2 regions of the Picosynechococcus sp. PCC 7002 genome follow, and region 2 is predicted to be linked to the other one. Evidence: predicted binding sites of a transcription regulator. Region 2 holds the regulator's gene; the other holds the start of a gene.

Region 1 (15,585 bases), 1.6 Mb from region 2:
AGAGTCTCCGGGGAATTACTTGGTTTCGGGCGGCTTTTTATACCCCAGTGATCGTTTCTCTGGTGGTGGCGGGGATTGCCTGGCGCGCCCTGTATGCCTCCAATGGTTTTTTTAATCAACTTCTGAAGCAAGTCGGTTTAGGGGATGGGATTCCTTGGCTGACGGATCCAAAACTCGCCCTCTGGAGTGTGATGTTGGTTACCATTTGGAAAGGGTTAGGCTATTACATGGTGATCTATCTAGCGGGGTTGCAGGCGATTTCTCCGGAACTGTATGAAGCAGCTTCCCTAGACGGTTCAGACGGTTGGCGCAAACATCTAGACATTACAGTGCCCTTGATGCGTCCTTACATTTTGCTAGTGTCTGTGATTTCGGCGATTTCGGCGACAAAAGTCTTTGAAGAAATTTATGTGATGACCCAGGGGGGGCCGTTAAACGCTTCAAAAACGGTGGTCTATTACCTCTATGAGCAGGCGTTTCAAAATTTAGAGATCAGCTATGCTTGCACCATTGGCCTAGTCTTGTTCCTGGTAATTTTTGTGCTCTCCATTTTTAATCTTTATCTGTCTCGCCAAACCAATCAAGGCTTTTAGCTTCCCTTAACGGCGCTTGAGTTTGCCCTTGATGCGCTGCCAAAAAATTTCGAGTTCTGGCAGTTTCAACAAACTCGCGAGGCCGAAGAAAACGGCTAAAGAAAAGGCGATCGCCACGAATAATTCCAAGCCCTGCACATAGAGGTTTTGGCCGAAACTCAAGGATTCTACCCCCAGCGAAATTCCCCAGCTTACAAATCCAGCGGCGATCGCTGCCCCCGTTAAGCCCAGCAAATTTAAGCCCCATTCTCCCAAGGGCAATCCGCCGAGGCGACGGTTTAAGATCCCAAGCATCATAATGATCGAAAAAACATTGACCCCAATCGTGGCAAAGACCAAACCCGGCGTCTGGAATTGGTTTACCAAAATAAAATCTAAAAACGCGTTCAAAAAAATATTAAAAACACTAATCCGCGACGGCGTGACCCCATCCCCCAAGCCATAGAAAACCCGCACCAGCACATCCCGTCCCAGGTAGAAAAACATCCCCATCCCATAGGCCATCAAGACTGGAGCAACAATGGCCGTCGCTTCCGCCGCAAAGGCATTGTATTCGTAGATAATCCGGATAATCGTCCGCGCCTGGGAGACAAAAATTGCACTCAGGGGCAACATCGAAAGGGCCGTGAGTAACAAACCCTGACGAATGCGAATCTTTAAATCATCCCAATTTTCTGGGGCCGCCAACCGTGAAAACACAGGCAACAACGGTACCAAAATCATGTTGGAAATAATCCCCAGGGGTGTAAGGACGATGAAATTGGCATAGCGCATCGCCGCCGCCGCACTCTCAATGTAGGAGGCAAAATACATATCGGTATAAACATTGATATGCAGCATCCCCGAAGACAAGGTGGCAGGCAACATCACCCGCATCACATCCTTCACCCCTGGAATATTCAGATCCAACCGGGGCCGCAGGGTACCTAAGCCCGATTTCCACTGAGCAAACACCTGGGCGAGCCACTGCCAAACCGCACCAACGAGGGTCGTTCCAGCGAGGACAATACAGCCCAACTGCATATATTCGGGGGCGCTGGCCTGTTCCCCCAAAATCCAGATCAAGCTGCCGACCCCGAGCACCACACTGAGGCTCGAAAATAACGGGCTAATCCCCGGTAGCCAATATTGATCCGAAGCATTTAACACCCCGAAACCAATGCCAATCAGACCCGCAAAGACCGCCAAAGGGGCCATAATCTGCAACTGCAAAATCGCCAACTCCCGCACGGTGCCCTCTAAACCTGGGGCCACCAAGTCAATGAAAAATCCCGCAAAGACCACCAGCAACACGGTGATCAACAGGAGTCCCCCCGTCACTAGGGTAGAAACTGTCTCGACGAGGGGCGCAGCGTCTTCTTGATCCCGCTTCGCCAAGATACTCACCAAGGCACTGTGAAATGGCCCATTGATTCCCCCCAAGAGAATGAGCAAAAAGCCCGGAATGATGTAGGCATAGGCATAGGCATCGACCACTGGCCCCACCCCAAACGCCCGGGCGATCGCCTGCTCTCGCACCAAGCCGAATACCTTACTAATCAGGGTGGCGATCGCCACAACCCCCGCAATACCAGCTAGCGAACGAGACTTTCGAGGAGAATCAGTCACAATCTTTTAGGAATTAAAAAAATACAATAAAAAGCGAAAAGCTTTCCCATTCTCACCGAGAATGCCTTCTTTGAGAATCACTTGCGGCCCCATCTACCAGAGAAGGTCAATTTTCTGGTAGCTTACTATAAACAATGAAAACTTTAGGATTTTCAAAACCCTATTTGGCATCCTAAGCCCATAAACCCCATTTGCTTGCTGTCTTGGGAGAATTTTAAAAAATGACTATTTTATTCCAACTTGCCCTTGCTGCCCTCGTGGCCCTTTCGTTCCTGATGGTAATTGGTGTTCCTGTTGCCTATGCTTCCCCCACCAACTGGGAACAGTCCAAATCCTTGATTTTTGTCGGTTCCATTGCTTGGACTGTTTTGGTCATTGCCGTCGGTGTCCTGAATTTTTTCGTGATCTAACCACGCACATTCCTATGTTTGGCGATCAGGACGGCCCTGATCTCCCCCAAGGTGCAATCTTCTGCGTTGGCAACCTCAACGTGATTGCACCTTAATTTTTTTATTAATTTCCCCCTTTACACCTTTTCTCTACCAATCCATTATGGCTACCTTTGAAGGAACCTATAACGACAACACCCAAGCGCTCAAATTGGCGATCGTCATCGGTCGTTTCAATGACCTGGTAACAAGCAAGCTCCTCGCAGGCTGCCAAGACTGTCTCCGTCGTCATGGAGTCAATACCGATCCAGAAGGAGCGCAAATCGATTACATTTGGGTGCCCGGCTGTTTTGAAATTTCCCTAGTCGCCAAAAAACTGGCCGATTCTGGTAAATACGATGCCATCATTTGTCTTGGGGCGGTGATTCGGGGCGATACTCCCCACTTTGATTACGTTGCGGCTGAAGTTTCCAAGGGAGTTGCGGCGGCGGCGTTCCAAACGGGCGTACCGGTTATTTTTGGCGTCCTGACCACAGATACCATGCAGCAGGCCCTCGAACGGGCCGGGATTAAGAATAACCTCGGTTGGGGCTACGCTCTCAGTGCTTTAGAAATGGCGAGTCTGATGGGAAAGATTTAAGCTTTGGGGCGATCGCCAACGGGATCTCAAAAAAAATCAATGAGACCCTTGACATCTTCGTTTTTTCTTGGCATAGTTGTATACGTGCTCAGCACGCAAGCGGGTATAGCTCAGCGGTAGAGCGTCACCTTGCCAAGGTGAATGTCGCGCGTTCGAATCGCGTTACCCGCTTAACTAAAAAACTAATCAAACAATAAAATAACCTCATCATTGGCCTGGTACAATCGTTGCGATTTGCTATAGACTGTCTGGAATATTCGAGCACATTTGTTAAACTGGCTCCGAATCAAAGACCGCGATGCATCATAATCTATCGCTTAATTCGAGCCATGCTTAGAGGATTTCGGCGTGTTTAATTTTGTCAGAAAGTCAGTGTCTCAACCCCTAGAAGACAACACCAATCAATTGCAGAGTGGGTCACAACCTGGGGCTAGCTCTGACCATGACTTACAAGGTGCTGAAAGGGTAGCCATGGACGGGGGAGAATTACCACAAACCATTACAGATAACGGCGCATCACCCCAAAAGCCACAGCGAAAATCAAAAAGACGACGTTGGCGGCTTTGGCTATTGGCGGGACTTGTGCTTGGGGTTGGCAGCGGCAGTTTTCTCATCTACCGGGGCTGGCAGGAACTAGAGGCACTGGTGCCGGAAAATGTCGATGAAATCTTAATTTATACACGTCCTGGCACCCTTACCATTCAAGCAGCAGATGGCAGTGTCATTGAAGAGGTGGGGCCTGTTTCCCATGACCGGGTCAAAATCTGGGCCGTACCAACGACTTTAACCGAGGCGTTTATTGCCAGTGAAGACCGACGCTTCTATGAGCATTTTGGGGTGGATTTACAGGGGGTCGCACGGGCCGCCTACATGAACTTTCGGGCAGGCAGAGTCGTAGAAGGGGGCAGTAGCATTACGCAGCAGGTGGCGCGTATTGTCTTTTTGAACCAGGAAATGACCCTAGCGCGTAAGGTCAAGGAAATGCGCTTGGCGACGAAATTAGAAGAACAGTTCTCCAAGGAGCAGATCCTAGAAAGTTATCTAAATTTAGTTTATCTAGGCTCCGGGGCCTATGGTGTCTCGGATGCGGCTTGGGTTTATTTTGGTAAAAATTTAGAAGAACTGACCCTAGGGGAAACGGCGATGATTGCGGGTTTAGCGCCAGCCCCCAGTTTATATTCACCGTTTGTTAATCTCCAGGCGGCGACAGTACGGCGGGATCAGGTGCTAGAGCGGATGTGGGAAGAGGGTTATATTTCCCAGACCGAGTATGAAACGGCGATCGCCACCCCCATTGAAACGAATCGGCAAACGCCCCAACGTTTACTGCGCAAATACCCCTATTTTGCTGATTATGTGAAGGCAGAACTGAAACGGTACCTTTCCCCAGAGCAGTTGGAAACGGGCAGTTTTGTCATTGAAACGACCTTAAATCCTCAATGGCAGGAGTGGTCAGAGGCGGTTGTAGCGGAAGGAATTACGAACTACGGGCGTTATCAACGCTTTGAACAGGCGGCGATGGTGAGCATCGATCCCCGCAGTGGCCAGATTAAAACGATGGTTGGGGGTTTAGATTTTGAAAATAATCAATATAACCGCGTCACCCAAGCCCAACGGCAACCTGGTTCAACCTTCAAAATGTTTGTCTATGCAGCGGCGATTGCCTCTGGGATGTCTCCCAATGCAACCTACGTTGACCAAGAATTTGCCATTGATGGCTACCGTCCGAAGAACTATTCCGGTACCGTCAGCAATCAAGCTGTTTCCCTCACAGAAGCCCTGACAAAATCGATCAATACCATCGCCTTGAGTGTGATGCTTGATGTGGGTTGGGACCCGATCATTAATCTCGCCCACCGCATGGGCGTTGAATCAGAGATGAAGCCCACCTATTCCCTAGCTCTGGGGGCCTGGGAAGTAAATTTACTAGAGCTAACCGCCGCCTATGGCACCCTCGCAAATGGTGGCGCTTATCAGCCTGTGTATGGCATTAGTCGAATCCTTGATCGCAATGGCAAGGTCGTTTACCAAGCGAACCGCAAACCGATCCAAGCTATCGATTCTGATAGTGCCGCCATCATGACTTACATGCTGCGCAATGTCGTGAGTAGCGGTACCGGCAGCCAAGCGAATATTGGTCGTCCAGTGGCCGGGAAAACAGGCACCTCCGATCAGGCGCGAGACCTGTGGTTTATTGGTTACATCCCCCAAATGGTAACAGGGGTTTGGCTCGGCAATGACGATAATAAACCCACCTGGGGAGCCAGTAGTACAGCGGCGCGCCTTTGGGGTGATGCAATGCGTCAAATTGCGGCGGCCATGACGGTGGAAGATTTTCCCAAATTACCAAATTTGAATAATCGCGTCGGTTCTATTGCCGCAGAACCAATCCAAGGAGGCGCGAAAAAAACGCAGGTCGTTGCCACAGATACAGAAGAAAAAACCAGCACCACAAATTCAGAAGCACAAGAGACCACGGAAGCATCCTCTGATGAGCGCCCAACCTCAGAGGCAGCGGCGACAACACCGACGAACAATGATAATAAAGCTGTGGTCGACAATGAAATTAAACCCCCAGCACCGGCCTTTGACTTCACTGATCCGGCGGATACTGTGCCTCCCCTTGCCCCCTTACCGAGTAATAATCGACCTGCATCCATCGCAACGCCACCGAGTCCGCCGGCGGCCCCAAGACCAGCTCCTACGAATGTTGATGTGCCGGCTCCCCCTGTTATTCAGAAGAAGGAAACAGCTCCCTAGGTATTCTGCTCGCCAAAGTAATATCCTTTTCCGTAAATGGTGTGGATTAGAGGGCGATCGCCTTTTGCTTCTACCTTGCGTCGTAGCAAGCGTACCAGAGCCGCCAGCACATTACTGCTAGGAGATTCATCGCCATCTTGCCAGAGGTGTTGATAAATTTGCTCGTGGGTCAGAAGTTGAGCCGGGTGCTCCATAAAATAGCTCAGGAGTTGCAACTCCCGATCCGAGAGGCGGATAGCCCGGCCAGCACGGTAGGCCATTTGGTTGGCCACATCTAATTCGAGATCGGCAATTCTTAAACGATTAGGTGGTTCTCCCCCTGGCGATCGCCTTAATAACGCCCGCACCCGGGCCAGCAGTTCCCGCAACTCAAAGGGCTTGACTAAATAATCATCGGCACCAGCATCCAGACCAGAAACCCGGTCGTCCACCGTATCCTTGGCCGTTAAAAATAAAATAGGCGTTGTGCGGCCTAGCGATCGCACCCGTTGGCAGATTTCAACCCCCGAATATTGCGGCAACATCCAATCCAAAATCAGTAGATCATACTCTTGATCACAGGCCAGTTCTAACCCCTGCTGGCCAGTTTCTGCCAATGCTACGGTATGCCCTTCCCGTTGGAGCACTTGGCTCAGGGCGCCCCGTAATTCCCGTTCATCGTCTACCAACAAAATGCGCATGGTTACTTCCAAAACACCTTGATTCCCATTATTCCCGAAGAAGGAAACCTGACCCAAGGCGATCACCGACCATTTTCCCAATAAAAAAGGAAGCAGCTTCCATCCACTTCCAACTAATATTCATTATTCTTACTGTTATAACTACTGGGGAGATTTACCTTGTTCTATCACCAGAGTCAGAAAGAGTTTAAATCAAAATCACACCTTAAACCGAGGATAAAGCATTAGACTCCTGTTGCAGCAGGGTAATCAGTTGTTCGTCCCCCTGGGCTTGGGCCGTGCGGATCCGCCGTTCTAAGCTGCGACGCATATTTTCCAGGTGCACACGCCGGGCGTCTTGACCCATTAATTTAGAGAGCTGTGGGACTCGTACCGGACAAGCTGCAGCGGCCGCTTCCTGTTGCTGTTGGGCCGTCGCTTTAACCACAGGTTGCTGAATCGCGTAGGTGCCACCCCGATAGTGGAGGAGTACTGACTCAACATCCGGACGATCAACTGTTTGCGTTACACAGTGTCGCCGCACCGTTTGTCCACGATAACGACCTAAGATATCCCCTTCTGTCACTTCTAAGGTTGCGGGAAGAGAATCATAGGAAACACCACGATATGTCAATTTCATAGAGATTTCCTCACTGTGCCTCAAAACTTTTTCTGTAACTATTGTTACATTAATCCCTAGATTTTCTCGAAAAAATCAGAAAAACTTAAGGATTCTACTTAGATTGCGTATAACCAAACCACAAAAAAGGAGCCCGAAAGCTCCTCTTAGCATCTTAGGTTTTAATTAACGTTAGGGTTATCGACAGGCTAGAGATTGGTCACAGTTAACCAGGTTGCTTGGCTAATTCCAAAGGTTTTGCCGCTTTACTGACGGCCACTTTACCTTCTTCATTGATGTCGACGATCGCCGTATCACCAGAACCAACGCGGCCAGAAAGAATTTCCTCAGCAAGGACATCCTCTAACAGGCGCATAATCGCGCGACGTAACGGACGGGCACCATAGGATGGGTTGTAGCCTTCTTCCACGAGTCGCTCCTTAAACTTGTCGGTAACTTGCAGCTCAATTTCCTGCTCAGTCAGGCGCTTGAAGACGTCCTTAAGGAGGATTTCGGAGATTTCTTTAACCTCTTCTTTGTTAAGTTGACGGAAGACAATAATCTCATCGAGACGGTTGAGGAATTCAGGTCTGAAGTATTGCTTGAGTTCTTCGTTGACTAGGGAACGGATCCGGTTGTACTGGGATTCTGCCGCATCTTCGCCAAATTCGAAGCCGAGGCCACCGCCACCTTTCTCAATGACCTTAGAGCCAATGTTGGAGGTCAGGATAATCAAGGTGTTCTTGAAGTCCACGGTGCGCCCCTTCGCGTCGGTCAAGCGTCCATCTTCAAGGATTTGCAGCAGCATGTTGAAGATGTCGGGGTGGGCTTTCTCGATTTCGTCAAAGAGAATAACGGTGTAAGGACGACGACGGACGGCTTCGGTTAACTGACCCCCTTCGTTATAACCGACGTATCCGGGAGGGGAACCAATCAGTTTAGAAACAGTGTGCCGTTCCATGAATTCAGACATGTCGAGGCGAATCATCGCATCTTCAGAACCGAAGAAGTAGGCAGCTAAAGCCTTGGTTAATTCGGTTTTACCAACCCCAGTGGGGCCAGAGAAGACAAAGCTGGCGATGGGACGGTTGGGGTTTTTCAAGCCAACACGGGCCCGACGAATGGCGCGAGATACAGCTTTAACGGCATCTTCCTGACCAATGAGACGCTGGTGCAGGGTGTCTTCCATGTTGAGAAGCTTGGTGGATTCGCTCTCGGTAAGTTTGTTGAGGGGAACCCCTGTCCAAGAGGCGACGATGTGGGCGATTTCTTCAGCATCAACCACGGCATCGATGTCACTATTTTTCTCTTTTTGGCTGGCGGCGATCGCCCGAATTTCGGTTTTGATTTCCATTTCGCGATCGCGCAATTCACCCGCTTTATCGAAGTCTTGGGAGCGCACCGCTTCATCCTTCTGCTTTAGGACATCGCGCAATTCTTTATCGAGTTCCTTCGCTTCGGGGGGCAGTTGGGAATTGATCAACCGAACACGGGAACCCGCTTCATCGATTAAGTCAATGGCTTTGTCGGGCAAGAAGCGATCGCTGATGTAACGGTCGGCTAATTTTGCCGCTGCATCGAGGGCTTCATCCAAAATTTTCAGCTTGTGGTGCTGTTCATAGCGTTCCCGCAGACCAAAGAGAATCTCAATAGTTTCTTCGACTGAGGGTTCACCGACCATGACGGGCTGGAAACGCCGCTCAAGGGCCGCATCCCGCTCGATGTGTTTGCGATATTCATCAAGGGTGGTGGCACCGATACATTGCAGTTCACCACGGGCGAGGGCAGGCTTGAGGATATTGGCGGCATCGATCGCCCCTTCCGCAGCACCCGCACCGATTAGGGTATGGACTTCGTCAATCACCAGGATCACATTCCCGGCTTGGCGAATTTCGTCCATGATTTTTTTGAGGCGTTCTTCAAATTCACCCCGGTATTTCGTGCCCGCAACCAGCAAACCAATGTCGAGGGTGACAACGCGCTTTTCTTCGAGGATGTCAGGTACATCCCCATTGGAAATTCTTTGGGCAAGACCTTCGGCGATCGCCGTTTTCCCGACCCCTGGTTCGCCAATCAGTACCGGATTATTTTTCGTGCGGCGCCCGAGGATTTGAATCACCCGTTCAATTTCATTTTGACGACCAACGACGGGATCAAGTTTGCCATCTTTTGCCAGTTGGGTCAGATTTGAGCCAAATTCATCTAGGGTCGGTGTCTTATTACTCCGGGAAGAACCGCCACCCGCTGCGACTTCTGCGGTCTCACCGAGCATCCGGATTACTTGGGTACGCACCTTGGAGAGGTCAACCCCTAAATTTTCGAGGACTCTGGCAGCAACTCCTTCCCCTTCACGGATTAAGCCTAGTAACAAATGCTCCGTACCAATATAGTTATGACCTAATTGGCGAGCTTCTTCGAGGGAGAGTTCTAAAACTCGTTTTGCCCTGGGCGTGAACGGAATTTCAACGGCCACAAAGCCAGAACCCCGTCCAATAATTTTCTCTACCTCAATGCGGGCATCCTTGAGATTAACCCCCATAGACCGGAGTACCTTAGCGGCAACGCCAGTCCCCTCACCAATGAGACCGAGGAGGATTTGCTCCGTACCAACGAAGTTATGACCAAGGCGACGCGCTTCCTCTTGGGCGAGCATAATCACCTTAATAGCTTTTTCTGTGAAGCGTTCAAACATGACCTGTTTTTTACCTGCTGCTAGTCCCTATGTAGAGTTGATTCTAGCACAGGGGAAATTTTTGGTTGATGCCTAGAACAATTGATTCTGATACGGTTTCTCCCCCTTGGCAAGCTCTGGTAACATTCGCTACGAACCGACGTTAACGGCAGAAACAGTGAGGCCATACAGCAGCCCAATTTTGAAGACATGCATCAGTTGAAATAAGAGTCGGCTCTGGGGCGCAGTAGGGTTTGTGGCCGCTTTTTGGGCAATGGTTTGGCGATCGCCTTGTCTGTAGTAGAGAAAATTACTAACTTCAGCCAAAAAAATGATCCCAATGGCAACTATCGGATCCCAAGCCATGGCTTGGCCGATAGCCGGCGGAAAAACCGTCGCAACAAAGTTTCCAAAAAGGAGAAAAATGGCGAGCAAGGCCATCTTGCGCCATGGATTTTGAAAAAAACTGGTAAATTGCCCAAGGGTTTCCCCCAGGAGGAGATTGAGTCGGGTACGTTGCATAGGTCACGTCGGGAACGGTGAGGACATTATTTATTCAATCGATCGAGGAGCCAGAGGGCAATGACAATCCCGGTGAAATGGGAGGCGATCGTGTGGGTATTCGCCAGGATAATAAATAAATCTTTCGGTTGAATGAGCTGGGATGTGTTTGAAAAAACGGCCCCCTGGGGAATGGTCAAAGATTTCCCTAGGACGAGCCCCACAAAGGCTTCGGCACCAATGATCGCAAACATCATACCCAGGAGGTTAGCCAAGAGACCAAATTTAATGGTTTGAATGGTGTAGGATTTCTTGGGCCGGAGGGAGCTATCACCCGCGAGCATCAGTCGGGCAATGGTTTTGTAGCGGAAGAAGAAAAAGATACTCACGATGAGGGCAATGAGACCGCCGGCGGCACAGAATAGCCCAAAGCTGCTTCCCTGGCTAAAGCGAATATCTTGGTTGGCGTTGGTGGCATCACTGCCGACTAGGCTCGCACTGGCAAAGAGGAGAATTAGCGCTGCGACAACACCGAGGATAATCTGTACCCAGAAGCCAATATTACCGGCGAGTTTGAGGGTGGCCGAGGCTCTGAGGATGGCGGCGGGGATCGATGCGCCCGCTAAAGCACCGTAGGAATCACGTTTCATAGGAGTTTGTGGTGATGGGGTTATGTCTGCAGGGTCAGAATTTGCTTTTGCTCCATTCTCTTATATCAACTGTTGGGTTGCCAAAAGGGAAAAGGCGATCGCCCATAACTCCAACCAGCGCTCCCTTGTCTAGCATTTGATGCCCATCACCAAGATCAATCGTGACCAAGCAGCCGGAAACAAACAATGGGAGTCAAGTGAACTAAGGGTTACAGCATCCTCAGCGAAGGGGGACAAGCTATGATGGTCATCAGGTTTTTCAGAGAGTTTGCGCGTTAATGCACCCGATTCGCCTCACCTTATTTTTCATTGGCCTGAGTATTATTCTGGGGCTGATGTTGTGGTTGGTGAATTCCCTCTATCGTCTCTATCTCCAGGTGTCCTTTACGGCGCCATTTCTGGCAAATCTGCTGATTTTGGTGCTTATTGCTTTAATTGGTTTAATTCTCTGGACGTTTTGGCGCTATTTCAACCTCTTTGGTCGCAAACGAAAACCGCGATCGCCCCGGAAAGTTGTCAATTACCAGCCCCAACTGCCCACGGAAAAAACAGAGGTGGCGGCGGCAAATCTACGCACCATTCAACAGCAAGTCAACCAAATCCAAGATAAAGTCGTCCAGAAAGTCCTCCTGAACCGTTCCCAGGAAATTCAGGCGAATTTTGAGCGCCAAGAGCTCCAGGTGGCTGTCTTTGGTACGGGATCAGCGGGCAAAACATCTTTGGTGAATGCTTTGATTGGGCAAATGGTGGGTAACGTCGAAGCGACCATGGGCACTACCCAGACCGGCCAGACCTATCGCCTGAAACTAAAAGGGGTGAATCGGCAGATTTTGATCACGGATACGCCGGGGATTCTAGAAGCGGGGGAAGCGGGCATTCAACGCGATCGCCTGGCGCGGGAGTTGGCAACCAATGCGGATCTGCTGATTTTCGTGGTGGATAACGATCTGCGGCAATCGGAATATGATCCCCTCTGTGAGCTGGCTGAAATTGGCAAGCGATCGCTGTTGGTGTTTAACAAAATCGACGTTTACGCAGACGCTGATCAACAATTAATTGGCGATCGCCTCAAGGAAAAAGTGCAACACCTGATCACTCCCCAGGACGTGGTTTTAGTCTGTGCCAATCCCCAACCCGTAGAACTAGAGGATGGCGAAATTTTTACCCCAGAGCCGGACGTGATGCCCCTAGTAAAGCGTTTAGCGGTGGTGCTGCGGGCTGAAGGGGATGATTTGTTAGCAGATAATCTCCTCCTACAATCCCAACGCCTGGGGGAAGAAGCCCGCAAAATCATTGAACACCAACGGAAAAAACAGGCCGAACAAGTGATCGAACGCTACCAGTGGATTGGTGCTGGAGTAATTGCTGTAACGCCTTTACCTGTGGTGGATATGTTGGCGACGGCGGCGGTAAATGCCCAGATGGTAATGGAAATTGGTCGGGTGTATGGCTGCGAAATCGATGGCGATCGCGGTAAAGAATTAGCCGTCTCCCTCGGCAAAACCCTCGTTAGTTTAGGGGTCGTTAAAGGGGCGGTGGAAATTCTTGCAAAAATTCTCCAAACAAACATTGCTACGTACCTCGTGGGCAAAGCAATCCAAGGGGTGACAGCCGCCTACCTCACGCGCATTGCGGGCAAAAGTTTCATTGAATATTTCTGCCATGACCAGGATTGGGGCGATGGCGGGATCACGGAAGTAGTGCAGGAACAGTTTAAGCTCAGTAAAAAAGATGAGTTTGTCAAAGATTTTGTCGGCGATGCAATTCTAAAAGTTGTCAATCCCTTTAAGGAAGTGTGGCAAATTGAACTGGAAGAAGACCCAGAGTTAGCGGAGTTGGAATGGACGGCACCCCAACGGCGACGGCGGGATGAATGGTAGATTTTGCGCGGAAGCTTGAGGCATGATTATGGCACCACAGCGACAGATTAACTGGCAGAAATTAGCGGAAATTTACGAACTCAAGGAATTTTTTGCGGCGGATTTTGCTGGTTTTCAAGCCGAAATTGAACAGCAATTGCAAGATCTGGATCGCTTCCCGACGGAAACCTTGGATAAATTGGCAAAACTGCGCGCCCTAGAAGTGACCAACGGCATTACCCAATGGGCCTATCGGCGCGGCGCGGCCCAAGCGCTCCCCATCGAGCAGACCCGGCAATGTATGAACATGGTGATGGGCTTTATGAAAAATGTGGAATTGTCGTTTCCCAGTATCGGCACCGTTGAATTTAGCGATTGGGAAACAGACTATGTGCGCCGCGTGCGGGGACTTTATATTGATGCGTTTAAAAATAATGTGCCTGGGGCAGAATCGCAGTTCCATGCCATTTCTACGGCGCAGTTTATCGCCTGTGGTCATCACCGTTTCAATGAGGCGATCGCCCTCGTAGAAGCAGACTATGGGGAACTGTTTTCGGCCTATTTCATCGAGCGGATGAAAAAATATATCGGCGCTTATCTGGATAGTTTTAGCGAAAGCCCCTAAGATCCAAGACTGCGATCCGTGGCATCGGCATTGGGGAGAATCGAGCAGCAATGAAAATTCAGGCAGTAGACTACACAACCTTGGTGGCCCTGGTCACGGAATTACAGCGGGACTGGGTGCCGGCGCGCCTCGAACAAGTTTATCAATACGACAAACAAACCCTCTGTTTAGCCCTGCGTACCCTCGAAAAACGGGAATGGCTCTGGTTATCTTGGCACCCCCAGGCCGCCAGAATGCATTTAGGCGATCGCCCCCCCAGGGATCCCGATACCTTTACCTTTAGCGACCAACTGCGCCACTTGATTAAAGGTTCGGCCTTGCTGGGAATTGAACTGATCCAACCCTGGGAACGGGTGGTGGATTTTCAGTTTGGCCGCCGCCCTGGAGAAGTCCCCCAATGGCATTTGTATGTCGAAATTATGGGGAAACATAGCAACGTAATCCTCGCCAATGCTGACCAGCAAATTGTTACTACGGCCCAACAAATTAGTGGCGATCGCTCCACCGTCCGCCCCGTCCAAACCGGCCAACCCTACGAATTTCCACCGGCCCTGACGAAAACAGCGCCCAGCCCTACAGAATCCTTTGAACGCTGGCAAGAAAGAATCGCCCTATTACCCAAATCCCTGAAAAAACAAATCCTCGAAAATTACCGGGGCGTGAGTCCTATTCTTCTAGAAGGGATGATTGGCGCGGCCCAGTTAACCCCTGAGCAAACGACGGATACCCTCACCGCTAACGATTGGGAAAATCTTTTTCAGCAGTGGCAACGGTGGCTTGCTTGCCTAGAACAGCGACAGTTTTGCCTGACGCTCCAGGACAACCAATATCAAATGGTAACCTGGCAGCCGGATGAATCTTGTTTGCCCCTACAGCCAACTCTCAATCACTATTATCAAAGCCGCCTTAATCAACAACAATTCCAACAACTGCACCACCAACTCAGCCAGAAAGTTAGTCTCCTGTTGGGAAAATTGCAGCAAAAGGCCCAACTTTTCCGAACGCGCCTCACAGAATCCACCGAAGCGGATCAATACCGTCAATACGGCGATTTACTCATGGCCTATTTGCACGAGTGGCAACCGGGTTTAACCAAAATTGCCCTAACGGATTTTGCCTCAGGCGATCGCGTTAAAATTCCCCTCCAACCGGATAAAAATGCTGTCCAAAATGCCCAGGCTTTTTATAAGCAACACCAAAAACTAAAGCGAGCAAATCACATTGTGCAACCACTTTTAAAGGAAGTAGAAACAGAAATTCATTACCTCGAACACATTGAAGCCAGTTTGGGACAAATTGCTAATTACGAAAACGCCACTGACTTGGAAGCTTTACAGGAAATTCAGGCAGAATTGATCCACGGGGGTTACCTCAAAACAAACCGAGAACCCACTGCTAAACAAGCGGTTTCTAAACCCCACATTTACAGCACCCCAGGAGGATCAGAACTCTGGATCGGGCGCAATAACCAACAAAATGATCATCTAACGTTTCGGGTGGCCAATGATTATGATCTTTGGTTCCATAGCCAAGAAATCCCCGGTAGCCATGTTTTATTACGACTAGAACCCGGTGCAGTTCCCGATGAGGCGGAATTGCAGTGGGCGGCGGATTTTGCAGCCTATTACAGCCGCGCCAGCCAAAGCGATCAGGTGCCCATTGTTTATACAAAACCCAAGCACGTTTATAAACCCAAGGGGGCCAAACCAGGAATGTGCATCTATAAACAAGAAACGATTCTCTGGGGTCAACCCCAACGGGCCAAGGCGGCGATCGCCAAATTAACCCAATCCACAGATCAGTCCGAGAAAAAGTAGGGGGTAGGGTTTCGGTTCATTGGGGGGAAAGGTATGAGATCCCTCACTTGATTTTTTAAAGAGAATATGTAGCCACAAAAGACAAATTGCTTGAAAAGCCTTTTTTAAAAGCTTTTGGCCCGTTTGCATCGCCGAAACCAGAAAACATTAGCAGTCGCCCCCTAGGAGTGCTAAATTTGCTAGTGACGTAAAAC
Region 2 (15,585 bases):
TTGACATTGTCAGGATCGTTCGGAGCCGCAACGATGGGTTCCTTAATCTCATTCAGGTTCACCTCGATCACATCCGCATATTCCGCATCAGGATCCGCCGACATCAGAGAAGGATTCGCGAGCCATTCCTCCATCTTCGCAATCCGACGCAGTAGGGTACGCGCATCGGAGTAACCACGGGCAATCATGTTCTTCATCAGCACGACATTAGACCGCAGATATTCCGCCACGGTTTCTTCGCTGAGTTTAATCGTCGAACCAGAACAGGAACGCTCGGCAGTAGCATCGGTCAATTCAAAGGCTTGCTCTACCTTGAGATCCGGCAGACCTTCCATTTCCATGATCCGACCGTTAAAGACGTTAACCTTGTTCTCTTTGCCGACGGTCAATTTACCCTGTTGCATCGCCACCCAGGGAATCGCATTGACAATATCGCGGAGGGTGACACCGGGTTGCAGTTCGCCCGTAAATTTCACGAGGACAGATTCCGGCATATCAAGGGGCATGACACCGAGGGCCGCTGCAAAGGCCACCAAACCAGAACCCGCCGGGAAAGAAATCCCCAAGGGGAAACGGGTATGGGAGTCACCACCAGTTCCCACGGTATCGGGCAATAACATCCGGTTCAGCCACGAGTGGATAATGCCATCACCGGGTTTGAGGGCAACACCGCCACGGGTCGCAAAGAAGTCGGGCAGTTGTTTGTGGGTAACGACATCAACTGGCTTCGGATAGGCGGCAGTGTGACAGAAAGTTTGTAGGGTCAAGTCCGCATTGAAACCGAGACAAGCCAGCTCTTTTAGCTCATCGCGAGTCATCGGGCCAGTGGTGTCTTGGGAACCCACGGTGGTCATGATCGGCTCGCAGGATGTCCCAGGACGAACCCCTTCTAAACCGCACGCTTTACCCACCATTTTTTGTGCCAAGGTAAACCCTTTGTGGGTATCTTCTGGCAGGGAGGGACGCACAAACACCGTCGTCGGTTCGAGTCCGAGGGCTTCACGGGTTTTGTCGGTGAGTGCCCGGCCAATCAGCAAAGGAATTCGGCCACCCGCTTGCACTTCGTCGAGGATCGTTTCAGGCTTTAGTTCAAAGGTAGAGATTGTTTCACCCGCTTCGTTAGTAATTTTGCCTGCGTAGGGATGAATGGTGATCACATCGCCCGTATTAAGCTTACTGACATCACACTCAATGGGCAGTGCACCGGAGTCTTCAGCGGTATTGAAGAAAATCGGGGCAATTTTACCGCCGAGAATATAACCGCCTGCTTTTTTGTTGGGGACAAAGGGAATGTCGTGGCCGAGGTGCCATAGTACGGAGTTGATCGCTGATTTCCGAGAGGAACCGGTACCGACCACATCACCGACATAGGCAACGGGATGACCTTTTTGCTTCAGTTCGGCAATAGTTTCTAACCCCTCTGGCATTTTTGATTCCAGCATTGCGAGGGCATGGAGGGGAATGTCGGGGCGAGTTGTGGCGTGGGGCGCGGGAGAAAGGTCATCGGTATTGGTTTCGCCGGGAACCTTAAAGACAGTAACGGCGATCGCCTCGGGAACTTTGGGCTTACCGATAAACCAAGCGGCTTCTGCCCAAGCATCGATCACTTGTTTGGCGTAGGGGTTGGTATCAGAGAGTTCGAGGACATCGTTAAAGGCATCGAAAACCAACAGAGTTTTGCTCAGGGCAGTGGCGGCGGCACTGGCAATATTGCTGTCGGGGGATTTGAGGAGTTCGACGAGGGATTGGACGTTATAGCCACCCACCATAGTTCCCAGGAGTTCCACTGCACCCTGGGGACTGATCAGGGGACAAGTAATTTCTTTTTTGGCAATTCCGGTTAAAAAACCCGCTTTCACATAGGCGGCTTCATCAACACCGGGAGGCACGCGATCGCGCAATAAACTCAGCAGTTCTGCTTGTTCTGCTTCGGGGGGATTTTTGAGGCGATCGCAGAGTTCAGAGGTTTGTTCTGCGGTTAGCGGTAAAGGGGGAATTCCCAATTGGGCGCGTTCGGCGGCGTGTTTGCGGTAGGCTTCTAGCATAGGGAGATCTATCGGTTATCTAACGTTTTAGATACTCTATTGTAATGCCCGCTGTAATGACGCTATGGGTGAACAATCTCAGTCTTGGATTGTCCATAGAAGTAAGGCAAAGCTGGGCTGTTTAAAGAATTTTTTGGAGCAAACGGTAAATCAGGGTAAACAAGGCGATCGCCGCCACCAAGCCCGCCCCGACTAAAACAGCAATCATTGCCAGGGTGGTAAATTCCATAGTTTGCACCAGGAAAAAAGCCGCCCCCAGGGTAATGGCACCGAGGATCACCATTTCCTTCAGTTCGAGGATGCGTCGGGCGATCGCCAAAATGATTAACCCCATGGCCGCCCCCCAAACGCCCATGCCCACATTGCCCGCCAAGAAAGTCCCCACAAGGGGCATTAATAATACTCCCTGAAAGCCCGTAAACCCTACCCCAATCAGGAGTGGCACCACAGAACCAGTGGCGGCCTGGTTCCCAGTCGAGGCTTTCGCAGGAGGTGGCGTTTTTTTAGGTGGCGCAAGGGGTGGCTGTTTTTGTTGTTTAGGGGATTTTGCCGGGGCTGGGGGCTGTACCCTTGTGGCGGCGGTGGCAGGTTGAGCGGAGCCTTGTTGCTGGTTAGGCAAGTCTAAAAGTTTGAGGGCGACCTGGGCAGATTTTGGGCGATCGCCTGGGGTGGGTTCCAACATCAAATCCAAAAGCGCCCCAAAGCGCGGTTCAATTTTTTGGATAAATTTGCGCCACTGCCATTTATTCTGATACCCATCAAACAATGTTTCCGGCGTTTCCCCCGTGAGCAACACAATACAGGTCACTGCCAACGCATAGAGATCCGTCGCTGGATAAACCTGCGCCCCCCGCATCTGTTCCGGTGGTGCATAGCCCGGTGAATAAATCCCCGTCGAACGTTGGGACGCACTGGCCGCCCCTGCCCCTGCCGTGACCTCCTTTACTGCCCCGAAGTCCAGCAGATAAAGTTCTCCGTCCACATGGCGCATAATATTCGACGGTTTAATATCCCGGTGGATCGTGCCCTGGTCGTGGACAAAGGCCAAAACCTTCAACATCGACACGAAAATTTCTTTAACTTCCGTCTCTGGTAACTTGCCCCGTGCCGCTAATTCCTGTTCTAGATCTTTCCCCTCGATGTACTCTTGCACGAGATAAAAATACTGGGCTGTTCCCTGGCCCTGGGGTTGGGGCACGATCAACGGGAAAAAGGCAAACAAATCCGGAATTTGGGGGTGGCGATTGCCGATTCGTTCTAAAACATGGGCCTCCCGCTCAAACAATTCCTGGGCCATGGCCAACTGCTGATCATCTAAATTCCCCATGGGCTGAAACTGTTTCACCACGCACAGGCGCATGGTCGGCGTATAGCGATCGCGCGCCAAAAAAGCCGTCCCAAAGCCCCCCTGACCGAGAAGTTTTTGGGGAAGGTAGCGGCCACCCAAAATTAAATGCATCCCGCAACTGGTGCAATATTTCTGCTGGGCTGTTTTTAGGTGGGTTGGATCATCGAGATCACTAAAATGATTTTGGGGATGGTGACATCCGGGACGAGTGCAGAGGATCTCCATGCCAAGGTTTAAAAATGAGGTGAAAAAAGAGCGTCAATTTGCCCCCCATCCTAACAGAGAACCCTTTAGTAGAGTTCGTATTTCAGCAGGCGACATTCCAAGCCACCGTTATAGACTACAAAGCGCCGCGACGCCCGCAGTCCGACCCGTTTCGCCAGTTCTGCATTCCCCGTAAGAATATAGCCCGTCCAGCCCTTAAACCGCTGTTTGAAAATATCGCCAATGCGTTTATAAAGCAGCCCTAGATCTTCATCAGCACCGAGACGATGGCCATAGGGCGGATTGCAGATAATCACGCCACGGTCGGCAGGGGCTTCTACTTGTTCCAGTTCCCGACAAGCCAGTTGGATATGGTCGGCAACGCCACAATTTTCCGCATTCGTCCAAGCCTGTTGAATCACTTCTTGATCGCGGTCTTGGCCAATGATTGGCTGTTGCAGTTGGTCTTTGGTGGCATATTCGGCCTCGTTGAGGAGGGTTTGCCAAAGCTCGGCATCAAAATCTTGCCAATGCTGAAAGCCAAAATCCCCCTGGAAAAGGCCGGGGGCAAAATTCAAACTTTTTAGGGCGGCTTCAATGACAAAGGTGCCGGAGCCACAGAGGGGATCCACGAGGGGCAGATCCGGCGTCCATTCGGCGAGATCCAGGAGACCAGCGGCAAAATTTTCCTTGAGGGGTGCTTTCCCCATGGCGGGCCGATAACCCCGACGGTGCAAACTATGGCCGGAGCTATCGAGGCTGATAGTGCAACGGTTATCGCGAATGTGGGCATTGATCAGCACGTCAGGATCTTCGACATTGACACTGGAGCGATCGCCAAATTGATCCCGCTGTTGATCGATGATCGCATTTTTTACTTGGAGGGCGGTGAAATGGGTGTGATTGAGATTTTTATTTTTACCGGTACAGGTGACGGCAATGGTTTGGTTGGGTGCGAGGTATTCAGACCAGTCAATGCTTTGTACGCCCCGATAGAGTTCCTTGGCCGTAAATGCTTTAACTTTTCTAATCTGTACCAACACCCGAAACGCCAACCGTGACCAGAGATTGACTTTGTACAATAACTGGCGATCGCCTTGAAAAGAGACCCCGCAATATTCTGTTTTCACCGCCTGGGCACCGAGGTTTGTCAGTTCCTGGGCCGCAAGCTCCTCAATGCCCTGGGCTACCGTTGCAAAATAGGTTTGCATTCTATATCTATCGCCTGAAATTGTTTGCCGGAAAGATTATCCCCCAGTGTAAGGGATGGGGCGATCGCCTTTTTCCTAATCCGAATTCGGTAGGATAGAACATACCATCACCCAGCACGAGGGACGATTTTATGACCGTTGCCACGAGCCGCCCCGTCCTCACCGAAACCCAAAACTTAATCCTCCCTGGTCGCTACAGTTGGGAAGAATTCCAGGCGATCCAAACGGCGATCGGTCAAGCTGCCAGCCTGCGGATCACCTACCTAGACGGAGTAATCGAACTGATGACCCTGGAGGAATACCACAAATCCATCAAAACCATTATCGGCTTTCTTGTAGAACTATATTTGTTCAATCAAGGGATCGAATTTCATCCTGTCGGGAGTGCCACCCGGGTCTCGCGAGAAAAATCCGTTTCCTTTGAACCAGACGAATCCTATTATCTCGGTGAACAAAAAGAGCATCCCGATCTCGCCATTGAAGTCAATGTCACCAGCGGTAGTCCCCAGAAACTCGAAAAATATCAACGCCTCGGCATTCAGGAAGTTTGGCTGTGGCAAGCGGAAAAATTTTCAATTTATGTCCTCGAAGAAAATACCTACCAAGCTTTACCCAAAAGTAAATTGTTGCCAGATCTTGACTTTGAACTGTTGGCGCAATGTGTGTTATGCCGTCGCGATTAGAAGCAATCCAGACCTTTACGGCCCAATATCCCCAAAAATAATCAATCCAGATGCCAAATGGGGTTTAAATCGAGTTCAAAGCCTAATAAAACTTGTTCTCCGGAAAGACAATTTGGTTGCTCTAAAATTTCTGACGCTTGGTTTTCTCGATAAATTTCTACCTGCTCCGTGGTCGGATCAATCAGCCAGCCTAATTTTGCGCCATTGTCTTGATATTCCTGCATCTTTTCCTGGAGGGTTTGGAGGCGATCGCTAGGGGAACGAATTTCCACAACAAAATCTGGACAGAGGGGCGGAAACTTCGCTTTTTCGGTAGCGGTGAGGGCATCCCAACGGTGACGACTTACCCAGGCCGCGTCTGGAGAACGGTGGGCACCATTGGGCAACTTAAAGCAAGTGGAAGAATCAAACGCAACGCCTTGTTGATTTGTTGTACTCCATATTTCCAGGCGGGCAGATAGCTTAATATTGCGTCGTCCGGTTTCTCCGCCCGTCGGTGGCATGATAATCAATTCTCCTTGGGTACTGAGTTCAAAGCGGCAGTCCGGATTGTTTTGGCACAACTCAAAAAATTGTTCGCCACTGAGCCTGCATGTATCGGGAAGACTGAGGGTGAAATTCATTACGCTAGACCCCATCGCCAGAAAATTTTGTCTGCATCCAGCTTAGCTTGTCTGTTTCAGAAAAAGGGCAATTACTTTTGGACGCGAGAGTTTTTTATATTCATATACAGACTTAATATAGGTTGGATTTTTATATAAGCAAAAACAAAGAGAATTCAAAAAGTCAAAAACAACCTTCTTCACGATCTATCAAGTTATTCATCTCGTCTATTCTTTGATCTGTAAGCCTAGCCATATGATTACAATAGATCATTGCATACATCGAGCCTCCTTTGACAATTTCAGACCAAATTCTCGCTTGCTTTTCTCGATATATTAGCCAAGCATTTTGTGATTCTTTTATTAATTCAATTAGATCTTTATTTTCCTCAAATTCAGATAGAAGGTTGTCAATGATATCATTCATTATTTTGTCTTTTTCTCGAAAAGACTTTTCTGCAAATTTATTCATCTCAAACTGAGTATTCAATCGTGGAATTTCCTCTCTTGAAAATTCATATAGTTGACCATCTCTAAATTTATAGACTACCCGGTCTCTATGTCCAGCAGCATGCGGGAGACCTGAGCTTTTATTATCTTCATTTACAATGATTTCAGCATATGCGTCTCTATCTATATCACTTACGTCTTCTAGGAAATTTACAGGGCAGATTTCACCAATCATTTCAAAATATGTTTTTATTTCTTGTTCTCTAAATTCCAAGATAGGCTTAAAAATTCTCACGCGACACCAGTAGAGGCCTTCCATACTCGAAATAACAAATTCATCCCTACCATCACCGTCTACGTCACCAATTTGTACTGAAAAAGAAGCCGTATTTATCTCTCCATTATTGTTTTTTAAATATCGATTTTTGTTAGTGTTTGAAGCTTCATTTGGTGCTAGGCTTTGAATTATTGGAGTCATGATATCTTTAGAAAATTCTTCTAAGGTTTTATCAATGGCCTTTTCTGTTTGTTTTTTACTTAAGGAAATTTCTGCATCACCAAATTTTGCGCTTTCTAATCTATTGAGAATTGCACGAAATTCTTTGTGATACTTTATGGCTATATAGAAGAATAAGCTAGGCCAAGTTATCAGGGCTTCAATCAGACTGATTATTCCTTCTAGAATTTGTCTCATTTTTAATGACGATCAAACTTAATGTACAAAACCGACTTGTGTGATAGCTTTTTCTATCTTATTGAATTAATTAGCTCGCCTATTCTGTTGTTTCTTTCAACTCGGCAAAGCGTAATTTTGCGGATCGTGCCCGAGGATTTTGGTTGATTTCCGTTTCACTGGCAACCATTGGTTTTTTTGTTAGAATCCGCCAAATGTCCCGCTGCCGAAAGGCATTTTTGACGAGACGATCTTCTAAACTATGGAAACTAATAATCCCTAATCGGCCTTGGGGCTTAAGCCATTGGGGGGCATTGACTAATAGATATTGCAGTGCATCGAGTTCACCATTGACGGCAATACGTAATGCTTGAAAGACCCTTGTTGCCGGATGAATTTTCACTTTTCTAGCCTTGGGATGATAGGTATAAAACACAATTTCTTCTAGTTCTTTAGTTGTCTGAATCGGGCGTTTCATGACTATTTTTTTCGCAATTTGTCGTGACAATCGTTCATCACCATACTCATAGAACAAATTCGCCAACGCCTTTTCCTCATAGGTGTTGACAATATCCGCCGCTGTTAATGTCTGTTGTTGATCCATGCGCATATCCAAGGGGGCATCAAAACGAAAACTAAAGCCGCGATCGCCTTGATCAAATTGCACCGAACTCACCCCAAGATCAGCGATAATCCCGTCAAATTTTTCTCCCTGGGGCTGATATTCACCAAAATTTGACCGCACCGCCCGGAAGCGATCGCCAAAGGATTTTAATCGTTCTGACGCTGCGGCGATCGCCTGGCTATCTCGGTCTACCCCCGTCACCCGCACATCGGGATATTGCTGCAAAATCAATTCTGTATGGCCACCACCACCCAGGGTCACATCTAAGTAATGGCCTTCCGGTTTCACTCCCAAACCTGCTACCAACTCTTCTTTCAATACCGAAATATGTTTAAACTCTGCCGCCATGAACCTATCCAATAAAAAACAAAATCCCCCTATCACTGAGGGGGAACCCAAGGGCGATCGCCACTAAACCAGGACATTACATCCCCATAATTTCGTAGCCAGAATCCACATAGAGCACTTGACCCGTGACCCCGCTAGAAAGATCGCTACACAAGAAAGCCGCCGCATTACCCACTTCCTTTTGGGTCACAGTCCGACGCAAAGGAGCCGTGGCTTCCACATGGTGAATCATATCGAGGATGCCGCCCACCGCTGAAGACGCCAAAGTCCGGATCGGGCCAGCCGAAATGGCATTCACGCGAATATTACTGGGGCCCAGATCCGCCGCGAGGTAACGCACACTCATTTCAAGGGCCGACTTTGCCACACCCATCACATTGTAATTAGGGATGACTTTCACCCCACCCAAATAAGTCAGGGTCACAATGGCGCCCCCTTCGGTCATCACGGTTTTAGCCCCCCGGGCCAGACGCGTTAAAGAATAGGCACTAATGTCAAGGGCCGTATTAAACCCATCCCGTGAAGTATCACTAAAATCACCCGTCAAATCTTCGCGGTTCGCAAAGGCAAGGCAATGGATCAAAATATCTAACTTGCCCCACTCTTTTTTGACAGACTCAAACACTTGATCCACCTGGGCATCATCCTGCACATTACAGGGGAGAAAAAGGGAAGGGTTGAGGGGCGCCACAAGCTCACCTACTTTTTTCTCGAACCGTCCCTTATCATCGGGGAGATAGGTAACCCCAATATTTGCCCCGGCGGCATGTAATTGTTGGGCGATCCCCCAGGCAATGGACTTATTATTTGCAATCCCAGTGACTAGGGCATTTTTTCCGGTTAAATCAAGCATATGGGTTCTCAAAAAGTATAAAAAATTAAAGCCAAGAAGCCAGCGTATATTATCTTCGCGCTCTGGTGACTTCGATGCAAACGGCTACTTTAGGGCAAATCAGGGAAAATTCTGCAAAATGCCTGGGAACTAACCCAGAAATCCATAATTATTTTGAAGCAAAAAGTACAAAATACTATACCAGAGTAAGATTTAGTTTAAGGGGAATGCTCATGGTCTCTGCACACTGAGCGCTGATATTTCACCCATCACGGTGGGGAACTGTTGCCCAACAGAATCTATGATGTACAACCCTGATTTCAACCAACCTCCTTTCTCTTCTGCCAATCCAGTGCCTGAACTACCTGCGACTCAAATTACAGACCTTGCGACAGCGTTTCGTCAGTTTCACAGTGGCCCCTTCCCACCTGTTGTGGAGAACTATGACCGGGGCAAGACGATCTTTTTTCCGGGGGACCCAGCGGAACGGGTTTATTTTCTTCTGAAAGGAGCTGTCCGGCTGTCTCGGGTCTATGAAGCGGGGGAAGAAATTACGGTGGCCCTGCTCCGGGAGAATAGTGTCTTTGGGGTTTTATCGCTACTCACGGGACAAAAGTCGGATCGCTTTTACCATGCGGTGGCTTTTACTCCTGTGGAACTGTTATCGGCTCCCATTGAGCAGGTGCAAAAGGCGCTTAATGAGCACCCAGAATTAGCAATGTTAATGCTAAAGGGGCTGTCGTCACGGATTTTACAAACGGAGATGATGATTGAAACCCTGGCCCACCGGGATATGGGGTCACGTCTGGTGAGTTTCTTGTTAATTCTCTGTCGAGATTTTGGGGTGCCGACCGATGAGGGGATTCGCATTGATCTCAAACTGTCCCACCAGGCGATCGCCGAAGCAATTGGTTCGACACGGGTGACAGTAACGCGCCTCCTGGGAGAACTCCGGGAACAGGACATGATTTCGATTTATAAGAAAAAAATTACCGTCCATGACCCCGTAAACCTGAGTCAACAGTTCGCTTAACGCTAAAGTAGAGAAGTCATACTTGTGTGTTTGGATGTCACCTTTTTGTTAAATGACCAGTGCTTTTGTACTAATCTTTTCAGTTTTAATCTTGGGGGGCATCCTGGCGGCACTGGGCGATCGCCTTGGTAGTAAGGTCGGCAAAGCGCGGCTTACATTATTTAATCTGCGGCCAAAACAGACGGCGGTGGTCGTCACGGTAATGACGGGAACAGTGATCGCAGCTAGCACCTTGGGGTTATTGTTTGGCTTGAGCAAGTCCTTGCGCCAGGGGGTTTTTCAGTTGGATGAAATCCTCGCCCAGCGGCGGCAAGAGTTGATGGATGTGACGGCGGAAAAGGAAAAGATTGAAAAAGAGTTACAGGCCGCGAGGGATGATCGCCTAGAAGCAGAACAAGATTTACAGGAGATTGAAGCAAAATTTGAAACGGCCCAAACTCAACTGGCGGGTTTTCGGGAACAAGCCAGCGAACTTCAGGCTGATATTAATGCGCTCACCACAGAGCAAACGACCTTGCGGCAACAGCGCGATCGCCTCCAAGCCCAAAGTGAAACCCTCCGCGCCCAGCTCAATCAACAAAACACCATTATTGAGGAACGCTCCCAGCAGATCGAAGCCCTAGAAGCCCAACAAAGTGAGCTCCAAGCCGAGATCAACCAGCGCGATGGTCGCATTGCCCAACTCGACCAGGCGATCGCCCAAAAAGATCAAGTGCTCACGGGCCTAGAAAATCAGATTGGCTCCCTAGAACAGCAAATTGATATCCTCGAAGCCAACTACATCAATTTCCGGAGTGGGAATGTCGCCCTCACCACAGGGCAAGTTTTAGCCTTTGGGGTGGTGCGGATTATTGATCCCAAAGCAGCCAGCCAAGCCGTTGATCAGCTGCTCCGGGAAGCGAATCGCAACGCGATCATTGCCACCGGAGGCGTTAATCCTGACTTTGAGGCGCGGGTGGTGCAAATTACCAATGCCCAAGTGCAACAACTCCTAGGGCAAATTGCCGATGGTCGGGACTACGTGGTGCGCCTCCTGGCGGCGGGGAACTACCTCCAGGGGGAAGGTTCCGTCCAAGTGTTTGCGGATGTGACTTTAAATGAGCAGGTTTTTCGCGCCGGGGAAGTGATTGCCACTTTGTCCCTAGAGGAGCTGAGTGTACAAAATCCTACTGCGGCCCGGCGTCCAGTGGATTTTCTGTTGGGGGCAGCGCAATTCCGGGCGCGGCGAGCCGGGGTTCTCGGAGATATTCAAGTTAAAGATGGCAATGTCGGTCACATTATCAATTTTGTCGAAGCCCTCAACAACTCACCAGAACCCGTGACAGAAATTCGGGCGATCGCCATCGAAAATGGTTTTACGGCTGGCCCCCTCCGCTTAGAATTAGTGGGCCTCAGTAACGGTAGAATCGTCATCAGACAATAGGACAAGAAGAGTACATGAGCGTTTATCTTGGGTTTGACCCAGGCCGTGACAAATGTGGCCTTGCGGCGCTGGATGACCAAGGGCAATTGTTGAACCATGGCGTCATTGCAGCGGATCAAGCGCCCAACATCGCCAAGGAATGGTGCCAAAGGTATGGTGTTTCCCTGGTGGTCATGGGCAATCAAACGACGGCTAAAGAATGGCATCAAAAGCTTACCGCTGTTTTGCCCCCAGACATGGCGATCGCCTTTGTCAATGAACGCAATAGCACCCTCGAAGCCCGCGATCGCTATTGGCAGATGTATCCGCCCAATTTGTTCCAGAGATTGCTTCCCCAGGGAATGCGCTTACCTCCCCGACCCATTGACGATATTGTGGCGATTTTATTGGTCGAACGCTATCTCAACCCAACCTAAACAGCAAAAAAGATGGGCCAGAATCCGACCCATCTCGACGATTGGGGTGTGAGCTTAACCTAGAGTTTCACGAAGTTGCTGTTTTGCAGTGTGGAGGGCTTCGGGTAATTTACTGGCATCCCGTCCCCCGGCTTGGGCTAGGTTGGGACGACCGCCGCCGCCACCACCGCAAAGTTTGGCAATGCCGCCGATAAATTTACCCGCTTGTACTTTTTTGCCTTTGTAAATCCCTTCGCTAAAGGCGGCCACCAGGGAAACCTTGCCATCTTCTGGGGTTGACCCCAAGACCACTGCTGCCTCACCCAGTTTTTGTTGGAGCCGTTCAGCCGCAGTCTGGAGGGCCTTGGCATCGAGATCGCCCATATTTTCCACGAGGATCTGAAATTCGCCGACGGTTTCCGCTTGGCTCACGAGGGCTTCGGATTTGGCGATCGCCAGTTCTGCTTTGACCTTTTCTAATTCCTTTTGGGTGTTGCGCAGTTCCGCCTGGATATTTTCTACCCGTTCGGTGATTTCTTCCGGTTTGGCTTTAAATTTATCGCCGAGGTCTTTGACCACCTGATCCCGCACCTTGAGGTATTCCAGTACTGCCGGGCCAGCCACAGCTTCAATGCGGCGGATCCCAGAAGAAATGCCCGTTTCGGAAATGATTTTAAACAGGCCAATTTCAGCGGTATTTTTCACGTGGGTGCCACCACAAAGCTCCATGGACACCCCAGGAAAATCCACAACCCGCACTTCTTCGCCGTACTTTTCGCCGAACATGGCCACGGCCCCCTTCGCTTTGGCCTCCGCAATGGGCATCACTGCCACTTGGCCTTCGTGGGCTTCGGCAATCCAAGTATTGATTTGGGCCTCAATTTGAGTCAATTCTGCAGCCGTTAACGCCCTGGGGCAATTAAAGTCAAACCGCAGGCGATCAAAGTCCACTAAAGAACCCGCCTGGGAAATGGAGTCATCCACAATATTTTTCAGGGCTGCTTGCAATAAATGGGTTGCGGTGTGATTCGCCTGGGCGCGACGACGGCAGGCCCGATCAATGGTGGCATTAACTGTGTCGCCGACCGTTAAACTGCCCCGTTCCACCTTGCCATGGTGGACAAAGAAACCCGACTCTTTCTGGACATCGTTAATGCGGACGACGAGTTGATCGCCGGAGAAATAACCGCGATCGCCAATTTGTCCCCCAGACTCTGCGTAGAAAGGTGTTTGGTTACAAATCAGTTGCACCACTACCCCGGCTTCGGCGGTTTCTACCCGGTGGCCATCCACGAGAACGGCTTCAATTTTGACCTGGGATTGCAGATCCGTATAGCCTAAAAACGCCGTCGGATGGATGTGTTCAGCTAATTCATCAAGGCTGCCTTGGACGGTGAGGTCAATGGTTTCATGGGCGGCCTTAGAGCGTTCCTGCTGCTTTTTCATCTCCGCTTGATAGCCTTCAGCATCGACCGTTAAACCGTTCTCTTCGGCAATTTCTTGGGTGAGTTCAAAGGGGAACCCAAAGGTATCGAATAGCGTAAACGCATCGACCCCGGAAATTTGTTTTTCTTCCTTGGCGATAATATCTGCGAGGAGTTTTTCGCCCCGTTCGAGGGTCTTGAGGAAATTGTTTTCTTCCCGCTCTAATTCCTGTTTAATGAAACTTTCCCGTTCGCGGGTGTTGGGGTAGGCGGCTTCTGAGAGTTGAATCGCTGTTTCTGCCACCTGGTTAATAAAATTCCCGTCAATGCCGATCAGTCGACCGTGACGCACCACCCGTCGAATTAAGCGCCGCAGCACATAACCCCGATCCGTATTGGAGGCCGTAATCCCATCGGCAATCATGTGGACGACAGAACGCACATGGTCGCCAATCACTTTTAAGGAAACCTTTGTTTTTTCGTCAGCTTTTTCGTAGTGAATCCCGGCGGCTTTGGCGGCCGTTTCAATAATCGGAAAAATCAGATCCGTTTCGTAGTTGTTGGGCACCTGCTGGAGGATTTGCGCCATGCGCTCCAAGCCCATCCCCGTATCAATATTTTTGTTTTGTAGGGGTGTTAAATGACCTTCGGCGTCGCGGTTATATTGCATAAAGACGAGGTTGTAATACTCGATAAACCGGGTATCGTCCTCTAGGTCAATGTTGTCATCGCCGAGTTCTGGCTTGAAATCGTAATAGAGTTCAGAGCAAGGCCCACAAGGCCCCGTTGGCCCGGATTTCCAAAAGTTATCTTCTTCTCCCATGCGGATGATGCGTTTGGGATTTACACCGACCTTGTCACGCCAGATTTCAAAGGCTTCATCGTCTTCGCGGAACACACTGACGACAATATTTTTCGGGTCAAGCTGAAACACTTCCGTAGAGAGTTCCCAGGCCCAGGCGATCGCCTGCTCTTTGAAATAATCCCCGAAGCTAAAATTACCCAGCATTTCAAAGAAAGTATGGTGCCGGGCGGTGCGGCCCACATTTTCGATGTCATTGGTGCGGATACATTTCTGGGAGGTAGTAGCGCGGGGGCTAGGGGCGTCCTGCTGACCGAGGAAAATCGGCTTAAACGGCAACATTCCCGCAATGGTGAGGAGTACCGTCGGGTCTTCCGGCACCAAGGATGCACTGGGGAGGATGGGGTGTTGCCGCTGGTTGAAAAATTCTAGAAATTTTGACCGAATTTCACTTCCGCTCAGGACAGGAGGCACACTAGACATAGGAGTTACGAAAAATTTTTGCGCTACAAACTTTACTGTCTGTATTGTGACATTCTTTGCGGTGGATTCTTGGGGAAAACCTCAGAATCAGGCGATCGCCCCAGGAACTTTTGTGCTTCCAAAAGGCGATCGCCCAAGTTGATTTTGATTGTGAGTTAGAGATTAAGCAGACTGAACTTTTGTATCCTGTTGACTACTTTGCAGCCGTTGAATAATCGCTGATTTCTCTAGCAGTCCCACGAGGGTGCCATTGGTCTGGATGACCGCAAGGGCCTGTAAACCTTGTTGTTCCAATTTAGCGGCCACGTCTAGGAGTGATAGATCAGACTGGACTTGATTTTCCGCAGGGACAGATTTGATGAAATCGCGCACCTGATTGTGGGGCCAGTCATTGGTAGGCACTGCACGAAGAACATCAAGGTGCACTTCACCAAGCAGTTGACCTGTTTCATCCTGGACTAGGAAGCGTTTCCACTGGTTACCAGAGCGAATGGCACTGTTGGCTAAATCCCGTAGCGTCGTTTCTGCGGAGATGATCGGACTATCTTCAACCACTGCATCAGCCGCCGTTAAGCCAGAGAGGGCCGATTGAATGGTGGCAGATTGGGCAGAACGACCCGCGTTTTGAAGCAAGAACCAACCGATGATTAGTGTCCAGAAGCTACCCACATTAGAAATACCAAGGATAGATAATGCACCGAGAATAATCGCTGTCCAACCGATAAACTGACCAACACGGCTAGCCCAGATGGTGCCGGTAAAACGATTTCCTGTTAATTTCCAGACAATAGATTTAAGGACATTACCACCATCAAGGGGAAGACCTGGGATCATGTTAAAGGTGGCCAAGATTAGGTTGATGTAAGCCAACAATCCGGCGATCGCCGCTGGCGGCCCACTCAGGACACCACTACCTGTTAAGAGAAAGAGTGCGATAAAGAGAGCCAAACTCACAAGCGGCCCTGCTACAGCAATCCAGAATGCACCACCGGGCGTTTTCGCTT

What was found. The regulator NtcA, encoded in region 2, controls nitrogen genes in cyanobacteria. The targets are predictions, from matches to a motif close to TTTGTANCNNNNGNTACAAA.
Region 1: AACQ84_RS00705 (DUF4278 domain-containing protein) is a predicted target of NtcA. The motif match lies at 7,321-7,340, and genes of this name have one in related genera.

What each region holds. Positions count from the first base shown of each region.
Region 1 covers NZ_CAWLFA010000001.1:132,453-148,037, forward strand. Annotated here, with positions in the region: gene AACQ84_RS00670 (carbohydrate ABC transporter permease) at 1-593, shown strand, start outside; gene murJ (murein biosynthesis integral membrane protein MurJ) at 600-2,201, opposite strand; gene psbZ (photosystem II reaction center protein PsbZ) at 2,423-2,611, shown strand; gene ribH (6,7-dimethyl-8-ribityllumazine synthase) at 2,754-3,230, shown strand; tRNA gene AACQ84_RS00690 (tRNA-Gly) at 3,330-3,401, shown strand; gene AACQ84_RS00695 (transglycosylase domain-containing protein) at 3,603-5,990, shown strand; gene rppA (two-component system response regulator RppA) at 5,987-6,670, opposite strand; gene AACQ84_RS00705 (DUF4278 domain-containing protein) at 6,876-7,289, opposite strand; gene AACQ84_RS00710 (ATP-dependent Clp protease ATP-binding subunit) at 7,495-9,960, opposite strand; gene AACQ84_RS00715 (DUF565 domain-containing protein) at 10,090-10,461, opposite strand; gene AACQ84_RS00720 (DUF3611 family protein) at 10,488-11,090, opposite strand; gene AACQ84_RS00725 (YcjF family protein) at 11,369-12,970, shown strand; gene AACQ84_RS00730 (hypothetical protein) at 12,993-13,574, shown strand; gene AACQ84_RS00735 (Rqc2 family fibronectin-binding protein) at 13,631-15,391, shown strand.
Region 2 covers NZ_CAWLFA010000001.1:1,752,836-1,768,420, reverse strand. Annotated here, with positions in the region: gene acnB (bifunctional aconitate hydratase 2/2-methylisocitrate dehydratase) at 1-2,045, opposite strand, end outside; gene AACQ84_RS08570 (serine/threonine-protein kinase) at 2,167-3,618, opposite strand; gene AACQ84_RS08565 (THUMP domain-containing class I SAM-dependent RNA methyltransferase) at 3,684-4,808, opposite strand; gene AACQ84_RS08560 (Uma2 family endonuclease) at 4,940-5,491, shown strand; gene AACQ84_RS08555 (Uma2 family endonuclease) at 5,533-6,114, opposite strand; gene AACQ84_RS08550 (lysozyme inhibitor LprI family protein) at 6,278-7,237, opposite strand; gene rsmH (16S rRNA (cytosine(1402)-N(4))-methyltransferase RsmH) at 7,317-8,189, opposite strand; gene fabI (enoyl-ACP reductase FabI) at 8,266-9,042, opposite strand; gene ntcA (global nitrogen regulator NtcA) at 9,323-10,054, shown strand; gene AACQ84_RS08530 (DUF3084 domain-containing protein) at 10,107-11,477, shown strand; gene AACQ84_RS08525 (pre-16S rRNA-processing nuclease YqgF) at 11,492-11,893, shown strand; gene alaS (alanine--tRNA ligase) at 11,948-14,581, opposite strand; gene AACQ84_RS08515 (site-2 protease family protein) at 14,744-15,585, opposite strand, start outside.